3 regions of the Amycolatopsis sp. cg9 genome follow, and region 1 is predicted to be linked to each of the others. Evidence: riboswitches for the same ligand, from Rfam matches in the RefSeq annotation. Region 1 holds a riboswitch; each other region holds the start of a gene.
What was found. A riboswitch is a leader RNA that binds a small molecule or an ion and turns the genes downstream of it on or off. The one in region 1 is predicted to bind S-adenosylmethionine.
Positions count from the first base shown of each region.

Region 2: another riboswitch for S-adenosylmethionine. It lies ahead of AB5J73_RS28675 (aminotransferase class V-fold PLP-dependent enzyme); the one in region 1 lies ahead of AB5J73_RS06170 (methionine ABC transporter ATP-binding protein).
Region 3: another riboswitch for S-adenosylmethionine. It lies ahead of thrC (threonine synthase); the one in region 1 lies ahead of AB5J73_RS06170 (methionine ABC transporter ATP-binding protein).

Region 1 is NZ_CP166850.1:1,378,375-1,383,040, forward strand. It holds gene AB5J73_RS06165 (MFS transporter) at 1-807, shown strand, start outside; gene AB5J73_RS06170 (methionine ABC transporter ATP-binding protein) at 867-1,880, opposite strand; SAM riboswitch class I at 2,093-2,183, opposite strand; gene rsmA (16S rRNA (adenine(1518)-N(6)/adenine(1519)-N(6))-dimethyltransferase RsmA) at 2,310-3,161, opposite strand; gene AB5J73_RS06180 (transglycosylase family protein) at 3,291-4,666, opposite strand, start outside.
Region 2 is NZ_CP166850.1:6,162,314-6,166,979, reverse strand. It holds gene lspA (signal peptidase II) at 1-384, opposite strand, end outside; gene AB5J73_RS28680 (hypothetical protein) at 408-1,022, opposite strand; gene AB5J73_RS28675 (aminotransferase class V-fold PLP-dependent enzyme) at 1,039-2,397, opposite strand; SAM riboswitch class IV at 2,436-2,550, opposite strand; gene AB5J73_RS28670 (M23 family metallopeptidase) at 2,624-3,274, opposite strand; gene AB5J73_RS28665 (potassium/proton antiporter) at 3,382-4,666, opposite strand, start outside.
Region 3 is NZ_CP166850.1:10,022,184-10,026,849, forward strand. It holds gene AB5J73_RS46170 (DMT family transporter) at 1-305, opposite strand, end outside; gene rpsT (30S ribosomal protein S20) at 634-894, shown strand; gene holA (DNA polymerase III subunit delta) at 952-1,932, opposite strand; SAM riboswitch class I at 2,081-2,214, shown strand; gene thrC (threonine synthase) at 2,228-3,493, shown strand; gene AB5J73_RS46190 (ComEC/Rec2 family competence protein) at 3,536-4,666, opposite strand, start outside.

The DNA.
Region 1 (4,666 bases):
CGCGACACCCGGCTGGACTGGACCAGTGCGGCGCTCAGCTGCGGCGGCGTCGTCCTGCTCGTGCACGCACTGTCCGAAGTGGCCACTCAAGGATTTTCCTTGCCAGTACTGGGTTTCCTCGCGCTCTCGGTGGCACTCCTCGGCTGGTTCGCGCTGCGCCAGGCCCGGCACCCGCACCCGCTGCTGCCGCTCGCGGTGGTGCGCGACCGCGCTCGCGCCGTCGCCTACCTGACCGTCGGGGCGGCCTCGTTCGGCGCGTTCGGGATGTTCCTGTTCCTGACCTACCAGCTGCAGATCGTGATGGGCTACGGCGCGCTCGCCGCGGCCCTGGCGTTCCTGCCGACGCTGGGCGCGAACATGCTGACGTCGACGCAGCTTTCGGGCCGCCTGCTCCCGCGCGTCGGCCCGCGGCCGCTGCTGGCGGGCGGCTTGCTCCTGCTGGCCTGCGGGCTGCTGGCGGCGACGCGGCTGACCCCGGACGCGTCCTACGTGGCGGTCGTCCTGCCGATGCAGCTGCTGCTGGGGGTCGGAGCCGGGTTGTGCATGCCGGTGGTGCTGAACGTCGCGACCCGTGACGTCGGCGCGCGCGACGCGGGCGCGGCCTCGGCGTTCGTGACGACGTCGCAGCAGGTGGGCGCGTCCCTCGGCACCGCCGCCCTGAACACGATCGCCACCGCGGCTTCGGCCGGCCTGACCACGCCGTCCGCGATCGTCCACGGCTACACGACGGCGTCGGCCTGGGCGGCGGCCCTCGTCGCCGCGGCCGCCCTCACCGCGTTCCTGGTCCTCCCGCGCGGCAGCCGCTGAACGCCGTGAAGGCCACCTTCAGGAACTTGAAGTTCCTGAAGGTGGCCTTCACGTGCGGGTCAGGCGGCGACGACGGCCTGCGGACCGCGGGCGGTCTGGGTGACGTGGCCGCCGCGCTCGGCGACCCACGCCAGCGCCGCGTCGGCGCGCTCGCCGCGGACGCCGAGGCGGAAGCGGCCGACCGGGGTGTCGCCGATCCGGGTCAGGCCGCCGCCGATGGTGGCGAACTCGACGTCGAAGCGGCCGGCGGCCTCGGGCAGCAGCGCGCCCACCGACGCGAAGCCGACCAGCACGACGTCGACCGAGCGGTCGTAGCGCGCGTTCTGCGAGCGCGGGGTTTCGATGGTCGGCAGCAGCGCCTGCGCGGTGCGGCTGCCCGGGTTCGAGATCAGGTCGAGCACGGTGCCGCGCTCGACGACGGTGCCGTCTTCCAGCACCGCGACGTCGTCGCAGAGCCGCCGGACGACGCCGGCGTCCGGCGTGGTGACGACGACGGTGACGCCCAGCTCGGAGCGGGCGCGGTCGAGCACGGTGAGCACCGAGCCGGCCTCCTCCGGGTCGACGCCGGCGGTCGGGTCGTCGGCGAGCAGCACGGCGGGCGCGGCGGCCAGCGCCTTCGCGACCGCGACGCGGCGGAGCTGACCCGCGGTGAGCTCACCGGGACGCTGCGCGGCGCGCGGCGTCAGGCCGACGAGGTCGAGCAGCGAGCCGACCCGGCTGCGGCGCTGCGGGCCGTCGACGCCGAGCTGCTCCAGCGGGGAAGCGATGTTGCCGGCGATCGTGCGCTCGGCGATCAGCTCCGGCTTCGACGACACGACGCCGAGCTGACGGCGGATCTCACGGAGGCGGCGGCCGTCGAGCGTGCCGGTGTTGAGGCCGTCGAGCCGGACGACCCCGCGGTCGGGGCGCTCCTGCAGCGCGATGCAGCGGGCCAGGACGGACTTGCCCGAACCGGCCGGTCCGACCACGCCGAACAGCGAGCCGGCCTGGACGTCGACGCTCACGTCGCGCAGGGCGACGACCGAATTTCCGTTGGTGGCAAAGGATTTGGACAGGTTTTCGACCGTGATCACGATAGCTCCAGAAAAACAGGGCGCAGCGCACGTGGGCGCGCCCGGCCGCAAGCGAGTGTCCGTCCGCATAGGACGGTGCGTGAAGAAGGGTGGGACGGCTCAGACGAAGCTCAGCGCGAGCGGCGACATGCGGAGACGGAGCGGCGACCTTCGTCGACAACGCGGCGCCTGGTCAGCAGCAGGGGGCGAGCTACCCTCTTCATCGAAAACGGCCTCCATCGGTCCTGGCGGTAGCACCTGCCCTGTGGAGGGTGGTTGCTGCGACTTCGACGAGCCAGGTCTCTCGGTCGCTCGGGATGGACGTACTGAGTTAAGCCGATCCCACGGAGCGAAAGCAAGCCCGTTGGCCCACATCACACGACTGGAGGTGTCGGAGTCACGGGCTGACGGCGAAAACGTGCGTTTTTCACCGCCGCCACCGTGGTGGATTCAGCGTCGGACCTGCGCGCGAGCGGCGATCCGCGCGAAGTCGTGCACGTCGAGCTGCTCGCCACGGGTCTTCGGGTCGATCCCGGCGGCCGTCAGGAGCTCGCCGGCCCGCTCGGCCGAGCCCGCCCAGCCGGCGAGTGCGGCGCGAAGCGTTTTCCTGCGTTGTGAGAAAGCCGCGTCCACCAGGGTGAAGAGACTGTCCCGGTCCTCGGACGCCGGGACGTCGGCGCGTTCGAACGCGACGAGCGCGGAGTCCACGTTGGGCACCGGCCAGAACACCGAACGTGGCACCGCGGCGACTTTGCGTGCCGGACCGTACCAAGCGAGCTTGACGCTCGGGACGCCGTAGATCCGGCTGCCCGGCCCGGCCGCCATCCGGTCGGCGACCTCGGTCTGCACCATGACGAGCCCGGACCGCAGCGACGGCACCTCGGCGAGCAGGTGCAGCACGACCGGCACGGCGACGTTGTAGGGCAGGTTGGCGACGAGGGCGGTCGGCGCGCCCGGCAGGTCGTCGTTCGCGACCCGCAGCGCGTCGGCCCCGACGACGGTCAGGCGCTCCGCGGCTTCGGGCCCCCGCTCGGCCACGGTCTCCGGCAGCCGCGCGGCGAGCTTGGGATCGATCTCGACGGCGACGACCCGTGCCCCGGTGGCGAGCAGCCCCAGCGTCAGCGACCCGAGCCCGGGCCCGACCTCGAGCACGACGTCGTCCGGCCCGACGTGGGCGAGCTCGACGATCCGGCGGACGGTGTTGGGATCGTGCACGAAGTTCTGCCCGAGCTTCTTGGTCGGCCGCACGTCGAGTTCGGCCGCCAGCCCGCGAATTTCGGCCGGTCCCAGCAGTTCAACCACCGCCAGAGCTTACCGACCGCACTCCGGCACCCTGAAGGGGACGTTCATCGCGCGAGATGCACTGAAGGGGACTTTCCTCGCATCTGATGCGAGGAAAGTCCCCTTCAGCCCATGTTCTGGAAGCGGAACTCAGGCCTTCTTGCCGCAGACCGGCCAGGCGCTGTAGCCGCCGCGGGCGTCGCGGACCTTCTCCGCGATCGCGATCTGCTGCTCGCGCGAAGCCTGGCTCGGCAGGTTCGCGTACGCGTCGCCGCCGTAGGCGTCCCACGTGCGCTTGTCGAACTGGAGGCCGCCGTAGTAGCCGTTGCCGGTGTTGATGGCCCAGTTGCCGCCCGACTCGCACTGCGCGATGCGGTCCCACGCGGAGCCGTCGCCGATGGCCGGCGTCGGGGCTTCCTTGGTGCCGACGTGGACGATCTTCGGCTTCGGCTGGGTGATGACCTGCTCGGAGATGCTCTCGCGGCCGACCTCTTTGCCGTTCTTCTGCGTGACCTTGTAGGTCACCATCTTCTCGCCCGGCGTGCCGGGGTCCTCGACCTTGGTCTTGCCCTTGGCGAGGTCCGGGTCGTCGACGCGCTGCTCGGGAGGGTCGATGCTCTCCTTCTGGACGACCGTCGAGACGCCGGTGCGGCTGATGTGCACCTCGGCGCCATCGGTCAGCTTGACGTCCAGGCCGCCCTCGGCCTGGTCCTCCGGGCCCAGGGTGAGCTTGTACTCGCCCAGGAACTCCTTCGTCGTGACCGCGGTCGTCTTCACCTGCTTCGGCGCGTTGCCGCCGTCGTACAGGGTGATGTTCTTCAGGGTCTTGATCTCGACGGTGGCGCCCTGCAGGGGCAGCTCGCCGTCCTTCGGCATCGACATCCACGTGCCGGGCTTGTCCATCCCGGTCATGCCGAGCTGGGACAGCGCGTCGCCGAGGTGGGTCGCGCGCACCCAGGAGGTGTGCTCCGCGCCGTCGACGATCATCTTCAGCTGGCGGCCGCGCTCGAGCTTGATGACGCCGCCGTCGCCGACCTCCGCCTGCGGGGAGGGCGAGAGCGAGTCGTGCTCGCCAACGGTCAGGCCCGCGTCCTCCAGCACCTCGCCGACGGTGTCGCCGAAGGAGTGGATGGTCTGCTGCTGGCCGTCGACGTCGACGGTGACGCTCTTGTTCATCGCCAGCGCGGCCGCGCCGCCGCCGGCGATGCTGATCATGACGCTGAGGACGGCGCCCTTGAGGAAGCGGCGCTTCCAGACCTTGGTGGTCTCGCGCAGGCCCTCGTCCAGCGCGGCGCGCTTGGCCTGCGGGGACGCGGTCCGGTCCGCCTCGATCTCGTCCGGGATGACGATCGGGGGCAGGTACGTCGTCTCGGCGTTGATGAGGCGGATCAGTTCGTCGACGTCGACGTCGATCTCGGCCATCATCGCGTCGGCGTCGGGGCCGAGCGCGGCGAGGATGTCCTGCTGCGTGATGTTCGGGTCGTCGGAGAAGTCGAGCTGACCGTACGCGGTGTCCTCGAAATAAC
Region 2 (4,666 bases), 4.8 Mb from region 1:
GATCGCCCAGCCGATCGAGCGCAGCCGCCGCGACAGCCAGATGATCGCGATCACGACGGCGAGCGCGACCAGCGCCAGCACCCACGTCATGCCGGTGGCCATCGAGAACGCGGCACCGGGGTTGCGGATCACCTGCAGGTAGATGAGGCCGCCGAGGATCTTGACCGGCTCCTTGCCCTCCAGGTTGGCGGTGACCAGGTTCTTCGTCACCAGGTCGATCGCCCAGAACACGACGGCGATCGCGAACACCCAGCCGACCCGCCGCTTCGGCAGCAGCGGTTTCGCCGGGACCTCGGGGTTCTCCGGGGCGTCGGCCGCCTGGTCGGGCACCGCCTCTTCGGGCGCGGCGGTGTCGGGTTCGGGACGGCTGGGCTCGGTGCTCACCGCTCCATTGTCCACGGCGCTGGTCACGCGGTGTCGCGGCGGTGCCGCAGGAGCGCGGTGAAGGCGGCGGCGAGCAGGACGGCCGCCGCCAGCAGCACGCCTGCGAGATCCGCCGAGAGGACGACGGCCACGAGCGCGAACAGGGCCGCGGTGACCAGGACGAAGACACTGCGCTCGTACGCCGCGAGCACCAGCAGGCCGAGAGTGGCCAGCAGCGGGCCGCGCAGCCCGTCCCCGAGCCGGAACTGCCAGGACCCGACCAGGTCGAGCAGCGGGACGGCGAGCAGCGCCCCGAGCGCGCCGAGGACGAACCACCCGGTGCGGGCCGGCCGCAGCGCGAGGGCGTACCAGACGGCCGTGCCGGCCACCACGACGAGCAGGGCGACCAGCCAGACCGGCCCAGCGGGCAGCCCCGCGCCCGGCAGGTAGTAGGCGTCCTGGGTGAAGAACTGCGCCGCCGGGTAGCCCGTGCCGCCGACACCACCGGTGCCGAGCGGGTGTCCCGGCGGTCCGGACACGAGGTTCACGGAGTCGCCCTCGGCCGGGCTCCGGCGCGACAGCAGCTGCACGGCCGCCGCCCCGATCTGCGCGAACCCCAGCAACGCCAGCGGAAACCAGAAACGCGGCCCTCTCCCCATCGGGCCAGGCTAGCGCTCAGCAGAACGGCGGGAGCTCCCGCGGGTCGCCGACCGGGGCCCAGCGGCCGTCCACCTTCGCGTACTCCCAGTCCGCTCCGCGCGCGACGATCCGGCGCAGTGCCAGCAGCACGCGGTCGACGTGCTCTTCGGTGCTGCCCAGGCCGAGGCTGACGCGGATCGCCTGCTGCCCCTCGCCACCGGCGACGGCGATCAGGCGCTTGGCCGCGATGTGGGCGCAGAAGGCGCCGTCGCGCACGCCGATGCCGTATTCGGCGGAAAGCACCGCCGCGAGCCAGCCGGGGTCGAACCCGGCGACGGTGAAGCTGACCGTGCCGACGCGGTCGACCGGCGCGTCGAACAGCCGCAGCTCGGCGCAGCCCGGGATGCTCTCGAGTCCCTTGCGCAGCCGGGCGAGCAGGGCCTGCTCGTGCGCGGCGACGGCGTCCCAGTCGCGGGAGAGGGTCTCGCACGCGACGCCGAGCGCGTACACGCCGACGGTGTTGGGCGAACCGGCTTCGTGGCGCTCCGGCCCGTCGTTCCAGACGACGGCGTCCCCGGTGACGAGCTTGGTCGCGCCGCCGCCGGCGAGGTACGGGCGCGCGGCGCGCAGCCAGTCGGCGCGGCCGATCAGCGCGCCCGCGCCGAAGGGCGCGTACAGCTTGTGGCCGGAGATGGCGACGTAGTCGACGTCGAGGTCCCGGATCGAGATCCGGCGGTGCGGCGCGAGCTGCGCGCCGTCGAGGGCGATGCGGGCGCCGTGCTTCCGCGCCACGGCGGCGATCTCGGCCACCGGGAGCAGCTCACCGGTCACGTTGGACGCCCCGGTGACGACCACGAGCCGGGGCCCCTGCGGGGAATCCGCGAGCGCTTCGTCCACAGCGGACACCGCTGCGAGGCGCGTGCGCGGGGTCGGGATCCGCCGGACGTTCGGGCCCTGCCACGGCAGCAGCGCGGCGTGGTGCTCGGTGTCGAAGACGACGACGCTCGTGTTCCGCGGCAGGCTGCGCGCGAGCAGGTTGAAGGAGTCGGTGGTGTTGCGGGTGAAGACGACGGTGTCGGTCCGGCGGGCGTCGACGAACCGGCGCAGGACGTCGCGGGTGCGCTCGTAGAGCTTGGTGGAGACCTGGGAGGCGAAGCCGGCGCCGCGGTGGACGCTGGCGTACCAGGGCAGGAACTCGTCGACCTTGGCGCGGACGGCGTCGAGGCAGGGGGCGCTCGCCGCGTGGTCGAGGTTGGCGTAGCCGATGGTCTCGCCGGTGACGAGCGGGACCCGCAGCGACGCGCCGGCGGCGGTGGGGATGCCTTGCGGGGCACCGGTTTCGACGGGCGTGGCGGGGTGGACGGTGACGCTGGTGCGGTCGATGGCGAGAGTCATCGGGTGCCTCCTCGGCGGTCCGGGGGACCCCGGCGAGGGGCCCGCGCTTGCCCGTCGCGGGACGCGACCGGCCCGGTCTTCACCCGGGGCACCCCACCGCGGTAGGAGGGTTGCCGGCCAGCAAGCCGGGGCTTGACGCTGGCACTCATGACCTGGCACAGAAGGTAACCGAGAACGCTCCGGGTGGCCAACCCCCGCCTCACATTCTGAGACGCCGCTCACAAACTCAGGGCTTCGCGCGGAACCGCCCCGGCAGTTCGGTGACCGCGTCGTCCGCGACGTGGGTCGCGGTGCCCTCGTACTGCTCGGCACCCGCCGTGAACCGCCAGCCGCCCAACGACTTGCCGTCGACCGGCTCGCCGTACGCCGTGGCGAGGGTGGTCGAGACCGCGCCGAAGGCGACGCCGTCCCAGTTCGCCGCCGGGGCGTCCGGGAGGGTCCAGAGCGTGAAGTGCACGTGGGCGCCCGTGCTGGTGCCGCCGCACGGCAGCGCGTTGCCGGTCGAACCGAGCACCGCGCCCGCCTCGACGTGCTCACCGTCGGTGACCGCGATACCTTCCATGTGGTAGTAGCCGGTGCGCCAGCCACCCGCGTGGTCGATGGTCACCCAGTCGCCGCCGGCGCAGTGCTGCAGGTGGACGGTGCCGGCGAGCGGCGCGCGCACGGTGCGGTCGGCGGGGCTGAAGTCGATGGCGTTCTTCACGCCGGTGCTGCCGTCGTCGGAGTGGATGCCGGCGGAGTAGACCTGCTGGCCCGCCTTGAACGGCAGCGCGAGCGCCGGGAACGGGGCCGCTTCGGCGGTCGCGGCCGGCGCGCCGAGCAGGCCGAGTGCCGTGGTGATCGTGGCAGCCGCGGCCGCCCAGCGCAGTTTCGTCACCCTGTGTACTCCTTTGGCGTGAACACTCACCCATTCGAATGAGCGCACAGTAAGCCAAAAGGAGGACAGCAGGGAAGATCAGGTGAGGTTTTCGTGAGCCGGCCGCGTCAGCGCCCCGACTCGCCCTTCCAGCGGGCCAGGCGCCCGGCCCGGTCGACCGCGCGCAGCCGTCGCTCGGCGGCGTCGCGCACCACGGACGTCGTGACCACGAGGAGCTGGTCGTGCTCCTGCAGCCGGCTGGTCTTCTGCGGGGTGAAGCCCGCGCCGCCGCGCACGACCAGGCTGACCGTCGCGCCGACGGGCAGCCGCAGCTCGGACAGGTACACGCCGTGCAGCTTCGACCCGGGCTGGATGCGGACCTGCAGCAGCTCGGCGCCGAGCTCGTCCAGCGGTGCCGAGTCGACCTCGATCTCGTGCGCCTCGGACTTCTTCGCCAGCCCCAGCCAGCGCGCGAGCGGGCCGAGCGTCGCGCCCTGCAGCAGCGTCAGCACGATGACCAGCACGAACACCGCGTCGACCAGCCGCTGCGCGCCCGGCACCCCTTTCGACAGCGGGATCATGGCGAGCACGATCGGCACCGCGCCGCGCAGCCCGGCCCACGACAGGAAGGCCTGTTCCCGCCACGGCAACCGGAACGGCAGCATCGACAGCACGACGGAGATCGGCCGCGCCAGCAGCAGCACGACGGCGCCCGCGACCAGGCCCGCCACGATCGCGTCGAGCAGCCGGCCCGGCGAAGCGAACAGGCCGAGCAGCACGAACAGCCCGATCTGCGCCAGCCAGCCCAGCCCCTCGGCGAACGAGAGCGTGTCCGAGCGGTGCGGCAGCCGCGAATTGCCGAGCACCAGCGCGGCGACGTAGGTGGCGAGCAGCCCGGACGCGTGCAGCAGCTGCCCGGAGGAGTACGCCACGACGCACACCGCGACCGTGGCCAGCGGGTACAGACCGGTCGCCGGCAGCGCGGCGCGGCGCAGCGCGATCCCGCCGAGCCAGCCGAACGCGAGCCCGATGGCCAGGCCCGTGGCGAGCTCGTAGACCGCGAGCAGCGGCAGCGACCAGTCCACAGTGGTGCCTTCGGCCAGCACGACGACGGCGATGTACGCCGGCGCGTCGTTGATGCCCGACTCCAGTTCGAGCGCACCGGTGAGCCGTTTGCCGATCCCGGCCGCGCGGAGCACGGAGAACACCGCGGCCGCGTCGGTGGAGGCGAGCACCGCGCCCCACAGCAGCGCGATCCGCCAGTCGAGGCCCAGCAGCCAGTGCAGCGCCGCGCCGGTGACCGCGATGCTCACCACCACGGCCATTGTGGACAGTGCGATCCCGATGCCCAGCGCGGGTTTCACCGCCGACCAGCGCGTGGTCAGCCCACCTTCGGTGAGGATCATGACCAGC
Region 3 (4,666 bases), 1.8 Mb from region 1:
CCGGTGCCCCGCGCCACGGGGTAGACGACGGAGAGGTCGCCGACGCGGTACCCGCGTTGCAGGACGATGCCGTAGGCGATGTGCAGCACGGCCGTGACGACCCCGGCCAGCAGCCAGCTCCACTGTGGACGGTCGGCCTCGACGACGAGCTGCACGACGGTGACCGGCAGCAGCACGACCGCGCCCACGGTGTAGTAGAGCCAGACGAACTGCGTGCCCCCGGCGGAGATCCGCTTGGCGGCGAGGTTCCACGCGGCGTGCACGACGGCGGCGACGAGGACGAGGGACAAGGCGGTGGCGTTCACGGGACCCCTTCGGGTTTTCGCGCGCGCGAAAACCGGGTCCTCCAGGCTTTTGCCCCGTCAGATGAACGACCGGCCGTCCGGGCCCGCCGATGGTGCCGCTCGGACCAGGCCCGCCGGTCCTGGTTGTGTCGAGCTGGCTGCGCGGACCGGCGACGGAACCCTAGGCACTGCCGTCACCCACCGTACTCCCGGCTCCGGACGCCCGCGGCCCGGCTGTTAAAGTGGTCGCTCGCTGCCCGTGCGGCATTCCGTCATGGAGGAAACCCGCTTTCCGCGGGGCCACTTCAGCGCGGCGGCGATCTCACCGAGTGAAAGCAGGAGTTGCCTCATGGCCAACATCAAGTCGCAGATCAAGCGCATCACCACGAACGAGAAGGCGCGTCAGCGCAACCAGGCGATCCGGTCCTCGGTGAAGACCGCGATCCGCAAGGTCCGCGAAGCCGCCGAGGCCGGCGACAAGGCCAAGGCCACCGAGCTGCAGCGCGACGCCGCCCAGAAGCTGGACAAGGCCGTCTCGAAGGGCGTCATCCACGCCAACCAGGCCGCCAACAAGAAGTCGGCGCTGGCGAAGCGCGTCAACGCGCTCTGAGCTGGTTGATTTCTGGGAAGGCCCCGGCTCCGGCCGGGGCTTTCTCCGTGTCCGGGGTCAGCGGTCGCCCTTGGCCGCCGCGACCTCGAGGACCGCTCGTTCCAGCGCGTAGCCCGGGTCCGCCGCCACGCCCTTGACCTCGGCGTTCAGCCGCGCGACCACCCGCATTGCCGTGGCCAGGCCGTCCTGGTTCCACCCGCGGGACTGGCCCTGCGCCTTCCGGATCTTCCACGGCGGCATGCCCAGCTCGCCCGCCATCTGGTTCGGGTTCCCGCGACCGGCGCCCGAGACGCGCGCGATCGTGCGGACCGCGTCGGCCAGCGCGTCGGCCACCAGGACGTGCGGGACCCCCAGCTGCATCGCCCAGCGCAGCGACTCCAGCGCCGCCGAACGGTCGCCGCTGACCGCCTTCTCCGCGACCGCGAACCCGGTCACGTCGGCACGGCCGCGGTGGTACCGGTGGACCGCGTCGGTGTCGATCGTCCCACCCGTGTCGGCCACCAGCTGATTGGCCGCCGACGAGAGTTCGCGCAGGTCGGAGCCCACGGCGTCGATCAGCGCGGCGACCCCGGCCGGGTCGATCTTGCCGCCCGCCCGGCGCACCTCGTGCCGCACGAACTGCTCGCGCTCGGCCGGCTTCGTCAGCTTCGGGCATTCGGTGATCTCGGCCCCGGCCTTCTTCAGCGACGCCGGGAGCGACTTGCCCGCCTTGCTGCGGCCGCCGCCGGTGTGGACGACGACGAGCACGACGCCGTCCGCCGGGTCCTTCAGGTAGGACGCCACGGCGTCGGCCAGCTCCTGCGAGATGTCCTGAGCCGATTCGAGGACGATCACGCGGCCTTCGCTGAAAAGCGACGGGCTCACCAGTTCGGCCAGCTCGGGCGCTGTGAGATCGGACACCCGAGCCCGCGTCAGCTCGGCGGTGGGGTCCAGCGCGCGGGCGGCGGCCAGCGTGTCGCGGACGGCCCGCTCGATCAGCAGTTCTTCTTCACCCAGGACCAGGTGCAGCGGGGCCGGGGCGGTGGCTTGCGCGGTCACCCCCGAATCCTCTCACCCGCGCCGCGGTGCGCCCGCTCCGGTGATGTCGGGCGGCCACCGTGGCACGGTCGGAGCACGATGTCGTACGGTGTAGCCGAGGCAGCCCGCCCCGGGAACACCCGGTGTGCGCGCACCGACAACCGAATACCGCTCATCCAGAGGGGCAGAGGGAACGGCCCGACGAAGCCCCGGCAACCGGCGTACAGCCCGTCATCCCGCGATCGCGGGGTAGCTGACGACCACGGTGCCAATTCCGGCCCGCTTCGGCGGGGCAGATGAGGAAAGGAACCTCGCGATGACCGCAACCCTCGGCACGACCTCCACCACCAAGACCCCGGACCTCGGTCCCGCCGTCGAACTGGTGTCGAAGGAAGAGGGTCACCGGCAGCCGCTCGCCCCCGAATTCGTCTCCGCCGAAGACTTCTCGCCGCTCGAGGTCGCCTACGACTTCGGCCGCGTCCGCCGCGAAGACATCGAGGCCGGCCCCAAGAACATCTGGCGCTACAAGAAACTCCTCCCGGTTCCGTCCAACGTCGAAGAGATCCCCAACACCGAGCCGGGCGCGACCCGCCTGGTCCGCGCCGACCGCCTCGCCAAGGAACTCGGCCTCAAGCGCGTGTGGGTCAAGGACGACACGGGCAACCCGACGCACTCGTTCAAGGACCGCGTCGTCGCCGTCGCGCTGGCCGCGGCCCGCGAGTTCGGGTTCGAGGTGCTCGCGTGTCCGTCGACCGGCAACCTGGCCAACGCGACGGCCGCCGCCGCGGCCCGCGCCGGCTGGCGGTCGGTCGTGCTGATCCCGAAGACCCTCGAGCGCGCCAAGATCCTCACCACCGCCGTGTACGACGGCGACCTCGTCGCGGTCGACGGCAACTACGACGACGTCAACCGCCTCGCCACCGAACTGGCCGGCGAGCACCCGAAGTGGGCGTTCGTGAACGTGAACGTCCGGCCGTACTACTCGGAAGGCTCGAAGACGCTGGCCTTCGAGGTCGCCGAGCAGCTCGGCTGGCGCATCCCGCCGCAGATCGTCGTGCCGATCGCCTCCGGTTCGCAGTTGACCAAGGTGGACAAGGGTTTCCGTGAGCTGGGCCAGCTCGGCCTCGTGGACGCCAGCCCCTACAAGGTGTTCGGCGCGCAGGCCACCGGCTGCTCGCCGGTGTCGGCCGCGTTCCGCGCCGGCCACGACGTGGTCCAGCCGGTGAAGCCGGACACCATCGCCCGCTCGCTGGCGATCGGCAACCCGGCCGACGGCCCCTACGTGCTCGACGTCGTCAACCGCAGCGGCGGCGCCATCGAGGACGTCACCGACGAAGAGGTCGTCGAAGGCATCCGCCTGCTGGCCCGCACCGAAGGCATCTTCACCGAGACGGCCGGCGGCGTCACCGTCGCCACGGCGAAGAAGCTGGTCGAGACGGGCAAGCTGGACCCGGACGCCGAGACCGTGCTGCTGATCACCGGCGACGGCCTCAAGACCCTCGACGCGATCGAGAACCACGTGGGCCCCAAGGCGATCGTGCCCCCGTCGGCCGCCGCCGTGAACGAGGCGCTCGGCTACTGACGTTCCGCCGCCCGGGGCGGGCCGCGTGGCCCGCCCCGGGTTTCAGCGGCGAGGCGGGCCACGGGGCTCGCCCCGGCGCGCCACCGCCGGACCAGCCGTGTCCGCGACGACCGCCGTGTCGCCGTCCGCATCGGTCCGGGTGACCAGCGCGCCGAGCGCCGTCAAAGTGTCCATTGTGGACTTACTCGGGTGGCCGTAGGTGTTGCCGGCGCCCACGCTGACCAAGGCCACCCGTGGCGCCACCGCCGCGAGGAACGACGGCAGCGAGTAGCGCGAACCGTGGTGGGGGACTTTCAGCACCTCCGCTTTCAGATCACCGATGTCGGCCAGCAGGTCGGCCTGCGCGGCCAGTTCGACGTCGCCGGTCAGCAGCACCCGGCCCGCCGGCGTGTCCGCGCGCAGCACGACCGAGCTGTTGTTGATGGCCGTCCCGTCCTGGCCGGCCGAGCGCGCCGGGACGTAACGCGGCCCCAGCACGTCGAGCGACAACCCGGGCCAGGCCAGCCGCTCCCCCGGGTTCAGTTCGACCAGTGGCACCGCCTGCCGTTCCGCTTCCGCGGCGACCTGCCGCCACGCCCACTCCGGCGCCCGCCCCGCGCCGACGGCGATCCCGCCGACCGCCCGGCCGTCGAAGACCGACGCGAGCCCGCCGATGTGGTCGGCGTGCAGGTGGCTGAGCACCAGCAACGGGATCCGGTCGACGGCGAGCCGGTGCAGGCATTCGTCGACCGGCCCCGGTTCGGGCCCGGTGTCCACGACGACCGCCCGCCCGGGCTCGGCGGTCGCCAGCACCACCGCGTCGCCCTGGCCGACGTCGCACTCGACCACGGCCCAGTTCCGCGGCGGCCACGCCGGCGCCAGCACCCGGACCGGCACGAGCACCACCAGGGCGCAGGCGGCCAGGACAGCCATGAGCAACCGCGCCTGCCGTCGCCGGGCGGCCAGCACCAGCACCCCGAGGACGGCGGCGGCGAGAAGCCCGCCCCACCAGCCGCCCGGCCACGCGATGACCGCACCCGGAGCCCGCGCGCCGTGCCGCGCCACCGTGATCAGCCACCGCGCTTCGGGATCGGCGAGGTGCACCAGGAACTCCCCGGCACCCGGCCACCACGGGCCGGTGACCGTCGCCAGCACGCCGAGCACCGTCGCCGGGGCCACCACCGGCGCCGCGAG